3 regions of the Klebsiella sp. SYXHC3 genome follow, and region 3 is predicted to be linked to each of the others. Evidence: predicted binding sites of a transcription regulator. Region 3 holds the regulator's gene; each other region holds the start of a gene.
What was found. Region 3 encodes Fur, which represses iron uptake genes when iron is present. Its sites were predicted from a motif close to ATAATAATGAGAACNACTATCAA; they were not measured.
Positions count from the first base shown of each region.

Region 1: sodA (superoxide dismutase [Mn]) is a predicted target of Fur. The motif match lies at 1,627-1,649, and genes of this name have one in related genera.
Region 2: exbB (tol-pal system-associated acyl-CoA thioesterase) is a predicted target of Fur. The motif match lies at 1,322-1,344, and genes of this name have one in related genera.

Region 1 is NZ_JBXUNG010000015.1:41,007-44,267, reverse strand. It holds gene cpxA (envelope stress sensor histidine kinase CpxA) at 1-122, shown strand, start outside; gene yiiM (6-hydroxyaminopurine reductase) at 185-859, opposite strand; gene sodA (superoxide dismutase [Mn]) at 932-1,552, opposite strand; gene rhaT (L-rhamnose/proton symporter RhaT) at 1,843-2,877, shown strand; gene rhaR (HTH-type transcriptional activator RhaR) at 2,885-3,261, opposite strand, start outside.
Region 2 is NZ_JBXUNG010000004.1:259,741-263,001, forward strand. It holds gene exbD (TonB system transport protein ExbD) at 97-522, opposite strand; gene exbB (tol-pal system-associated acyl-CoA thioesterase) at 529-1,260, opposite strand; gene metC (cystathionine beta-lyase) at 1,512-2,699, shown strand; gene yghB (DedA family general envelope maintenance protein YghB) at 2,829-3,261, shown strand, end outside.
Region 3 is NZ_JBXUNG010000003.1:458,349-461,609, forward strand. It holds gene tcuA (FAD-dependent tricarballylate dehydrogenase TcuA) at 1-700, opposite strand, end outside; gene tcuR (tricarballylate utilization LysR family transcriptional regulator TcuR) at 797-1,723, opposite strand; gene fur (ferric iron uptake transcriptional regulator) at 1,837-2,289, opposite strand; gene fldA (flavodoxin FldA) at 2,582-3,112, opposite strand.

The DNA of each region.
Region 1 (3,261 bases), on a different contig from region 3:
GTCTGGGGCTGGCGATTGTCGAAACGGCGATTCAGCAACATCGCGGCTGGGTTAAAGCCGACGATAGCCCGCTGGGTGGGCTGCGTTTAACAATCTGGCTGCCGCTGTATAAGCGTACTTAACCCTGTCCCGGCTTGCGCTACGCTGAGCCGGGCTACTGGTTGCAACGTTCAATATGGGGGAATTATTTCCCCCATAATCTGCGCGAATTATCCTCGATCTGCCCGCTTAAACGCCGTTTCTGCATGGTTCTGCTCCAGCTCACCGACAGTCCCGCCGCCGATAGCAGACGGTGATACTGGTCGTCGTCAAACGGCATATGCCAGGCAATCGCACCAGCCTCATGCACGCTCACGTCGCTCAGACGCGATACCAGCTCCAGCGGCGCATCGCTGGAAACCCGGCCGCCGGCGATAATGCGGTAGAGCCAGCCAACCTTGCCGCTGTTTTGCATCAGTTGCGCCATATCGCTAATACCGAAATGGTAATTCAGTTTGAAGCAGGGAGAGCGCGGTTGAGTGACCTGAATTAGCGCCTCGCCCCAACGAAAGATATCGCCGATATAGACGTTTTTTTCCGTTAGCCCTTCGGTAGAAAGGTTTTCGCCGAATGCGGGGGCGCAGAACAGATCGGCCTGCTGCGGGAATTCGCGGATCCAGTCGAGGTAATGCTCGCGGGGATAGTGGCACAGCGCGCGATCCGGCCCGCCGTGAATTTTCTTTTCCGCCTGCTCGTCCCCTTCCAGCCCGAGATCGCCGAGCTGTAATTCGCCATCGACCTGGATTTTGCCAATTGCGCTGGGGCGGCTACCGTCGTAGTCCCTGATTTTGCCGACAAAGACATTCACCGGATAATGCATTGCTGCTCTCCTTGCTACGGATATAAAAAAAGCGAGTCATCAGACTCGCTTCTCTCTTAGCACAATGCAACCTTATTTTTTGGCGGCAAAACGCGCTGCTGCTTCGTCCCAGTTCACCACGTCCCAGAAGGCTTTGATGTAGTCCGGACGGCGGTTCTGGAATTTCAGGTAGTAAGCGTGTTCCCACACATCCAGGCCGATAATCGGGAAGCCTGAAGCGCCGGAAATGGCTTCGCCCATCAGCGGGGAGTCCTGGTTAGCGGTAGAAACGACGGCCAGTTTGTCGCCTTTCAGCACCAGCCACGCCCAGCCGGAACCAAAGCGGGTAGCTGCCGCTTTTTCGAATTCAGCTTTGAAGTTGTCCACAGAACCGAAATCACGCTCGATAGCGGCTTTCAGGTCGCCCTGCAGGGTGGTGCCGGTTTTCAGGCCTTTCCAGAACAGGCTGTGGTTAGCGTGGCCGCCCGCGTTGTTACGCAGTACGGTTTTTTTGTCAGCCGGCAGTTGATCAAGCTTAGTGATCAGCTCTTCCGCGGACAGGTTAGCGAATTCCGGCAGGCTTTCCAGCGCTGCGTTAGCGTTGTTAACGTAGGTCTGGTGATGCTTAGTATGATGGATCTCCATCGTCTGCTTGTCGAAATGCGGTTCCAGAGCATCGTAAGCGTACGGCAGGGATGGCAGTGTATAACTCATAATCATCTCCATTATTATCGGGCGGCAGAGGGTGTTAACGCCGCGTAAGCAGTCGGTTCATTATAGTTAATTAAATGATATTGAAAATGATTATCAATGCCGTAGTTTTACTAAGGTTATACCCAAAATAGATACACACCGGTTTGTGAGCCAAAACAACCCATTAAGCCCCTGATTGCCAGAGTTTCGTCTGAGGTGGCAACAGCTCAAAGGCGTAAAAACTGCGCAATTTTTACACTCATCGCATCGGAGAGAGTCTATCCAACCCAACACAGATGAGGGTAAAGGCAATGAATCATGCGATTACGATGGGAATTTTTTGGCATTTAATCGGCGCCGCCAGTGCCGCCTGTTTTTATGCCCCTTTCAAGAAGGTGAAACACTGGTCGTGGGAAACCATGTGGTCGATCGGCGGGATTGTTTCCTGGCTAATTCTGCCGTGGGCGATAAGCGCCATGCTGCTGCCCGATTTCTGGGCCTACTATCGCTCATTTAGCGCTTCCACGCTGCTGCCGGTGTTTTTGTTCGGCGCGATGTGGGGCATCGGTAACATCAACTATGGCCTGACCATGCGCTATCTGGGGATGTCGATGGGTATCGGTATCGCTATCGGCATTACGCTTATCGTCGGCACCTTAATGACGCCGATCCTCAACGGCCACTTTGATGTGTTGATTCACACCAAAGGCGGACAAATGACCCTGCTCGGCGTGCTGGTGGCGGTGATTGGCGTGGGTATCGTCACCCGCGCCGGCCAGCTTAAAGAGCGCAAAATGGGCATCAAAGCGGAAGAGTTCAACCTGAAAAAAGGGCTGATGCTGGCGGTAATGTGCGGTATTTTCTCCGCCGGCATGTCATTTGCGATGAACGCCGCTAAACCAATGCATGAAGCCGCCGCGGCGCTGGGCGTCGATCCGCTGTATACCGCGCTGCCAAGCTACGTGGTGATCATGGGCGGCGGCGCACTGGTTAACCTCGGCTTCTGTTTTATTCGCCTCGCCAAAGTGAAGGATTTGTCGCTAAAAGCCGACTTCTCACTGGCAAAACCGCTTATCATCAGCAACATTCTGCTTTCCGCATTGGGCGGGCTAATGTGGTATCTGCAGTTCTTCTTCTATGCCTGGGGCCACGCCAGTATCCCGGCGCAGTATGACTACATGAGCTGGATGCTGCATATGAGCTTCTACGTACTGTGTGGCGGGCTGGTTGGGCTGGTGCTGAAAGAGTGGAACAACGCCGGACGCCGCCCGGTCAGCGTGCTCAGCCTCGGCTGCGTGGTGATTATCATCGCCGCGAATATCGTCGGCCTGGGAATGGCTAACTGATTTCCCCTTACGCGGCGGCGCGACTGCGCTGCCGCCACTGTCCCGGCGTCATGCCAATTTCCCGATTAAACACCACCGAAAAATAGTTACTGTCCTCAAACCCGCACTGCATGGCGATCTCGCCGATTAGCCGCTCGGTATGCTGCAGTAAATACTGCGCATGGCAGATCCGCAGCTGGCGCAAATAGTGAGTTATCGTCATTCCCGTTTGCTGGCGAAACTGCTGGCGTAACGCACGTTCGCTGCAGCCTTCACGCAGACAGAAGCTATCCAGATTAAAGGGGCGATTCAGACTTCCGGCCAGCGCCGTTAGCAGTTTATCGAGCTGTGTTTCGCTTTGCGTCGCCGCCAGGTTATCAGTGGCGTAGCGATAGCGCTGGAGCG
Region 2 (3,261 bases), on a different contig from region 3:
TATCGCAGCTGGCTCATATCAAAACGATGCGCAGGCGCCGGGGAAATAAAAAAGGCCAACGCAGTGTTGGCCTTTCGGGAGATATCCTGGGGAAAATTACTTCGCTTTGACGGTCTCTTCGCCCACCAGACCAATTTTCAGGTAACCGGCCTGATGCAGCGTATCCATCACTTTCATCATCGTCTCGTAGTCGACGGTTTTGTCGGCGCGGAAGAAGACGGTGGTGTCTTTCTTGCCCTGAGTCAGCGCATCCAGCGAGGCAATCACGCTCTCTTCAGTCACCGGATCGTTGCCGAGGAACATCGATTTGTCGGCTTTCACCGACAGATAAATCGGTTTTTCCGGACGCGGCTGCGGCTGGCTGGATGAAGCAGGCAGATTGACTTTGACGTCCACGGTAGCCAGCGGCGCCGCCACCATGAAGATAATCAACAGCACCAACATGACGTCGATAAATGGCGTCACGTTAATGTCGTGCATTTCGCCGTTATCATCGAGGTTTTCGTTAAAATGCATCGCCATAGCGGATCAACCTACCCGTAATTTCTGCGCCGGACGCAGCGGCTGAGAACCACTGGCGTTCAGGTCGAGATCGCGGCTTTGCAGCAGCATAATCTGCGCGGCCACGTCGCCAAGAGACGCTTTGTAACTGGCAATCATGCGGGCGAAGACGTTATAGATAACCACCGCCGGAATCGCGGCAAACAGGCCAATCGCCGTTGCCAGCAGCGCTTCCGCGATACCCGGCGCGACAACCGCGAGGTTAGTCGTCTGCGTTTGCGCGATACCGATAAAGCTGTTCATGATGCCCCAGACGGTACCGAACAGGCCGACGAACGGGGAAATAGCGCCGATAGTCGCCAGATAACCGTTACCGCGGCCCATATAGCGGCCAACCTGCGCCACACGACGCTCAAGGCGGAAACCGGTACGTTCTTTAATACCTTCGTTATCATCCACGCCTGCCGACAGTTCCAGCTCATTATTGGCTTCGTTAATCAGCTGAGTGGTCAGGCTTTTAGCATGGAATCCATTCGCGATAGTGTTAGCCTGATCGAGAGAACGCGCTTCGCTGAGCTGCTGCTGCTCACGCTTGAGGCGACGCTTGCTGGACAACATTTCGGCGCCCTTGCCGAAGAAGATAGCCCAGGTGACTACCGAAGCCAGAATCAAGCCAATCATCACAACCTTAACGACAATATCGGCGTGATGATACATACCCCAAACGGAGAGATCCGCCTGCATCAAATTATTACCCACACTGTTTCTCCAGGACATCAATCACAAAAACTGAGCATAATAATATCAAAACGGCATCGAATTGATAGTGGTTCTCATTAGTATTTACACTGTGCAGCAAATCACGTTTATTTTCTTTGCGCTTACGCAGTAAAAAAGCGGCTGACGCCGGTTTCGGGAAAATTTTTGCCTGTATCGTTTACGACCCGGTACACAAACCGGGATTCATGGTAGTTTAGACGTCCAGACGTATAAAAACAGGTTTGCAGAACATGGCTGATAAACATCTTGATACCGCGCTGGTCAACGCCGGGCGCCGCAAAAAATATACTCAGGGTTCGGTGAATAGCGTCATCCAGCGCGCCTCATCGCTGGTGTTCGATACCGTCGAGGCTAAAAAACACGCCACCCGTAACCGCGCCAAAGGCGAGCTGTTTTATGGCCGCCGCGGCACGCTGACCCACTTTTCGCTGCAGGAAGCCATGTGCGAACTGGAAAGCGGCGCCGGCTGCGCCCTCTTCCCCTGCGGCGCGGCCGCGGTCGCCAACACGATTCTGGCCTTCGTCGAACAGGGCAACCACGTGTTAATGACCAACACCGCCTATGAACCCAGCCAGGACTTCTGCACTAAGATCCTTGCGAAGCTCGGGGTGACGACCGGCTGGTTCGATCCGCTCATCGGCGCGGATATCGCCAACCTGATTCAACCCAATACCAAAGTGGTGTTCCTCGAATCCCCCGGCTCGATCACCATGGAAGTGCATGATGTGCCGGCCATCGTCGCCGCCGTGCGTCGCGTCGCGCCGGAAGCTATTATCATGATCGATAACACCTGGGCGGCAGGGGTGCTGTTTAAAGCGCTCGATTTTGGTATCGATATTTCTATCCAGGCGGCAACGAAATATTTAATTGGCCACTCCGACGGAATGATCGGCACTGCGGTGGCCAACGCCCGCTGTTGGGAGCAACTGTGTGAAAACGCCTATCTAATGGGCCAGATGGTCGATGCCGACACCGCCTATATGACCAGCCGCGGTTTACGCACGCTTGGCGTCCGCCTGCGCCAACATCACGAAAGCAGTCTGCGCGTCGCCGAATGGCTGGCGCAGCACCCGCAGGTGGCGCGAGTCAATCATCCGGCGCTGCCGGGCAGCAAGGGCCATGAATTCTGGAAGCGCGACTTCAGCGGCAGCAGCGGACTGTTCTCTTTTGTTCTCAATAAGCGCCTCACCGACGCCGAGCTGGCAGCCTATCTGGACAACTTCAGTCTGTTCAGCATGGCCTACTCTTGGGGCGGGTTCGAATCGCTGATCCTCGCCAACCAGCCGGAACATATCGCGGCCATCCGCCCCGAGGCGGAAGTGGATTTCAGCGGTACCCTTATTCGACTGCACATAGGTTTAGAAAATGTTGACGATCTGCTGGCGGATTTAGCGGCAGGCTTCGCGCGTATCGTGTAAAGTGACAGGAAGTGGCAACAAAAGCGGACGCTTTCAGAAAAGCGGCCGCTTTTGTTGCGCCCGAGATCAAGGTGCTCGGGCCGCTTCAGGAGTACACTAGTCGAAAAACGGTACCACTTAGGAAAGTCCATGGTTGTCATTCAAGAGATTGTCGCCGCGCTGTGGCAACATGATTTTGCCGCATTGGCAAACCCTCACGTTGTGGGTTTTGTATATCTGGTCATGTTCGCGACCCTGTTTCTGGAAAACGGGCTGCTGCCGGCTTCGTTTTTACCGGGCGATAGCCTGTTGCTGCTCGCTGGCGCGCTAATCGCTAAAGGCGTCATGGATTTTGTCCCCACTCTCGCCATCCTAACCGCTGCCGCCAGCCTCGGCTGCTGGCTGAGCTATTTACAGGGGCGCTGGCTGGGTAATACCAATATGGTGAAAGGCTGGCTGTCGCATCTGCCGCACAAATATCACCAGCGCGCCACCAACATGTTTGATAAACACGGCCTGCTGGCGCTGCTGGCCGGGCGCTTTTTGGCGTTTGTCCGCACTTTGCTGCCAACCATGGCGGGCA
Region 3 (3,261 bases):
GATCGCCGATGATATCGGCTCCGGCGTCGATCATAAATTTGAGCAGCACCCCCTGGTTAAAACGGGTGCCGCGGATGAGAAAGTTGTCGGCAGGCCACTCGCCGCGCTCATTTTGCCCCCAGGCTTCGCGCAGCCACTCGCGGTTAGATTCAAAACCGCCGGCGGCGAGCACGCAGGTTTTCGCGGCGATCCGCTCGGCGCCTGCCAGCGCGGCGACGAATTCGCCATCACGTAATTCAAGCGCCTGCACCGGCGTGTTATAGCGGATCTGCACGCCCATCTGCTCGGCGCTGCGGTAATAGGCATTGACCAGGGCTTTACCGCCGCCCATAAAAAAGGCGTTGGTGCGGGCGACATGCAGGGCGCCGGATAAGGGCGGTTGAAAGTTAACGCCATGACGGCGCATCCAGTCCCGACATTGCGACGAAGTGCGGATCACCAGGCGAGCCAGCGCTTCGTTGGTGTTGCCCCCGGTGACGCGCAGCAGATCCTGCCAGTATTCTTCTTCCGGGTAGCTGTCTACTAAGACATCCTGCGGCGCATCGTGCATACAACGCAGGTTACGCGTGTGCTGAGAGTTACCGCCCCGCCATTCCCGCGGCGCGGCTTCCAGCAGCAGTACGGATGCGCCTGCTTCCCGGGCGGTTAAGGCGGCGCATAACGCGGCGTTGCCGCCGCCAATCACCAGTACATCCACCATTATCGGCTCCATTACGCTTTGACTAATTGTTAAATTTGTAATGGAAATGTAAGGCGCAGGAGCGACAGGCGCTATGGCGTAAAGCTAAAGAGGGGTTTAGGAAGTGTAAAGGCTGGCGCCCGGCCAGCAGCCAGTTTCTACAAGCTGACGCATGACTTTGGTCAGTATCACGCGCGCGGCAAGGCCTGCCGGGGTGAGTTCGTCATCTGAGAGACTGACCAGAAAATTAGGTCGGCTTAGTACCGGATTATCGACGCCGATCACTCTTAGCGCCTCGCTGTCGAGATGAGAAATCGCCGCGCCCGGCTGCAGCGTGGCGCCGAGCCCGTCACGGACGGCGCGCATCAGCAGGGCCAGGCCATCGATTTCAGCCACCACGTCAACGTTGATGGCGTGCTCCTGGCAAATAGCGTCCAGCCTGCCGCGCAGGCCATGTCCCTGGCTTGGCATAATCAGCGGGATGGCGGCAAGCTGGTCCGGAGAGATGCTATCGCCGGGCAGCGGCGCCAGCACGTCATGGGCGCCAATCAGGAACAGACGTTCCTCAAGAATGGGTCGGGCGCTCCAGCGCAGGATCTTCTCTTTCTGGAAAACGATGGCTAAATCGAGCTGGCGGGTGTTGATCATCCGTTCCAGATTGCCGGAGAGGCTTTCCACCAGGTGCAGGCGGACGTCGGCGTAGCTTTCGCGCATGGCGTTGATAAAAGGTACGCCCAGCACAGAAGCGGTGCTCGGCGCCATACCGACGCTGACGTGACCGGAAAGGCGTGCTTCACGCGCGGCGAGAATGGCATCGTCAGCATGGCGCAGCGCCAGTTGCGCCTGCGAGTAAAAGGCGAGGCCGGCGCTGGTGGGCATTACGCCGCGCGAAGTCCGTTGCAGCAGGCGGATAGCGAGTTCATTTTCCAGACGCGCCATTTGCTGGCTGAGCGCAGAAACGCCAATATTCAGATCGAGCGCGGCGCGGCCCATACTGCCTGTTTCCACGATGCGGACAAAATAGCGTAGCTGGCGCAGCTCCATAGTGACTCTCCGTACAAGGCGTTAGGCTCTGACAGAATACGCATTCAGGCGGATTTCGCCCATAAAAAAAGCCAACCTTCAGGTTGGCTTTTCATTACATACGAGACGGGAAATTATTTATTCACCGCATCGTGGGCATGTTCATCTTCGCGGCAGTCGCCTTCCGCACAGTGGCCGTAGAGGTACAGGCTGTGGTTGGTTAAGCGGATGCCGTGTTGCGCAGCAATTTCACGTTGGCGGGATTCGATAGAATCATCGCTGAACTCGATCACTTTGCCGCAATCGAGGCAAATCAGGTGATCGTGGTGGTGTTGCTGAGTCAGCTCGAATACGGATTTACCGCCTTCGAAGTTGTGGCGAGTCACGATGCCTGCATCGTCGAACTGGTTCAGCACGCGGTAAACGGTAGCCAGACCAATCTCTTCACCCATATCGATCAGGCGTTTGTATAAATCTTCCGCACTGACGTGATGGTTATCCGGTTCCTGCAACACTTCCAGAATTTTCAGTCGGGGAAGTGTGACTTTCAGGCCAGCCTTCTTTAATGCGATATTGTTGTCAGTCATGCGGAATCTGTCCTGTTGCTAAAGATCGGCTTCCTTTAAAGGGAAGCAATACAGAGAATCACCCGATGTAATGCGTCTCATTATAGAGCTGCTACTCTGAAATGAAAACTGCAACCATCGCGCCTTGTAAGCTGTCAAAAACGAATTACCAGCTACAAACTGTGTCACGTGACCTCGTGGAATCAGAGGACATTGTACAGATATGTGATGAAAAGTTAAAAACTTGTAGCTATTAGTTTGATTGCTTTTATCTATTAATTCAGCGCAGCTTAATAGCTGCGCTGTTTGATTCTTAGGCGTTTTTGATTTCTTCCAGATGCAGCTCTTCGGAAATCTGCTTCACCCACTTCTCAACGCGCTCGTTGGTCAGTTCCGGCTGACGGTCTTCATCAATCGCCAGACCGACGAAGTGATCGTCGTCCGCCAGGCCTTTAGACGCTTCGAAGTGGTAGCCCGCGGTCGGCCAGTGGCCAACGATGGTTGCGCCGCGCGGTTCAATGATGTCACGAATGGTGCCCAGCGCATCGCAGAAGTATTCTGCGTAATCTTCCTGGTCGCCGCAGCCAAAGACGGCTACCAGCTTACCGTTGAAGTCGATCTCTTCCAGCGTCGGGAAGAAGTCGTCCCAGTCGCACTGCGCTTCGCCGTAGTACCAGGTTGGGATGCCGAGCAGCAGAATATCGTGGCTTTCCAGATCTTCTTTGCTGCTCTTGGCAATGTCGTGAACTTCAGCAACGTCTTTACCGAGCTGCTTTTGGATCATTTTTGCAATATTTTCGGTGTTGCCGGTGTCGCTGCCAAAAAAGATGCCGATGATTGCCATGAGTAAAATAACCTCTTGAAACTTAATGATGTGGTAGTGGCATTATGCCTACAGTTAACGGCAATCATAGCAGAACAGGGAAGGGCGCGGAAACAGCAATAACGTCCTGGTGCACACTCTGCTACATGAAAGCGATTTTTTTGCGTTTT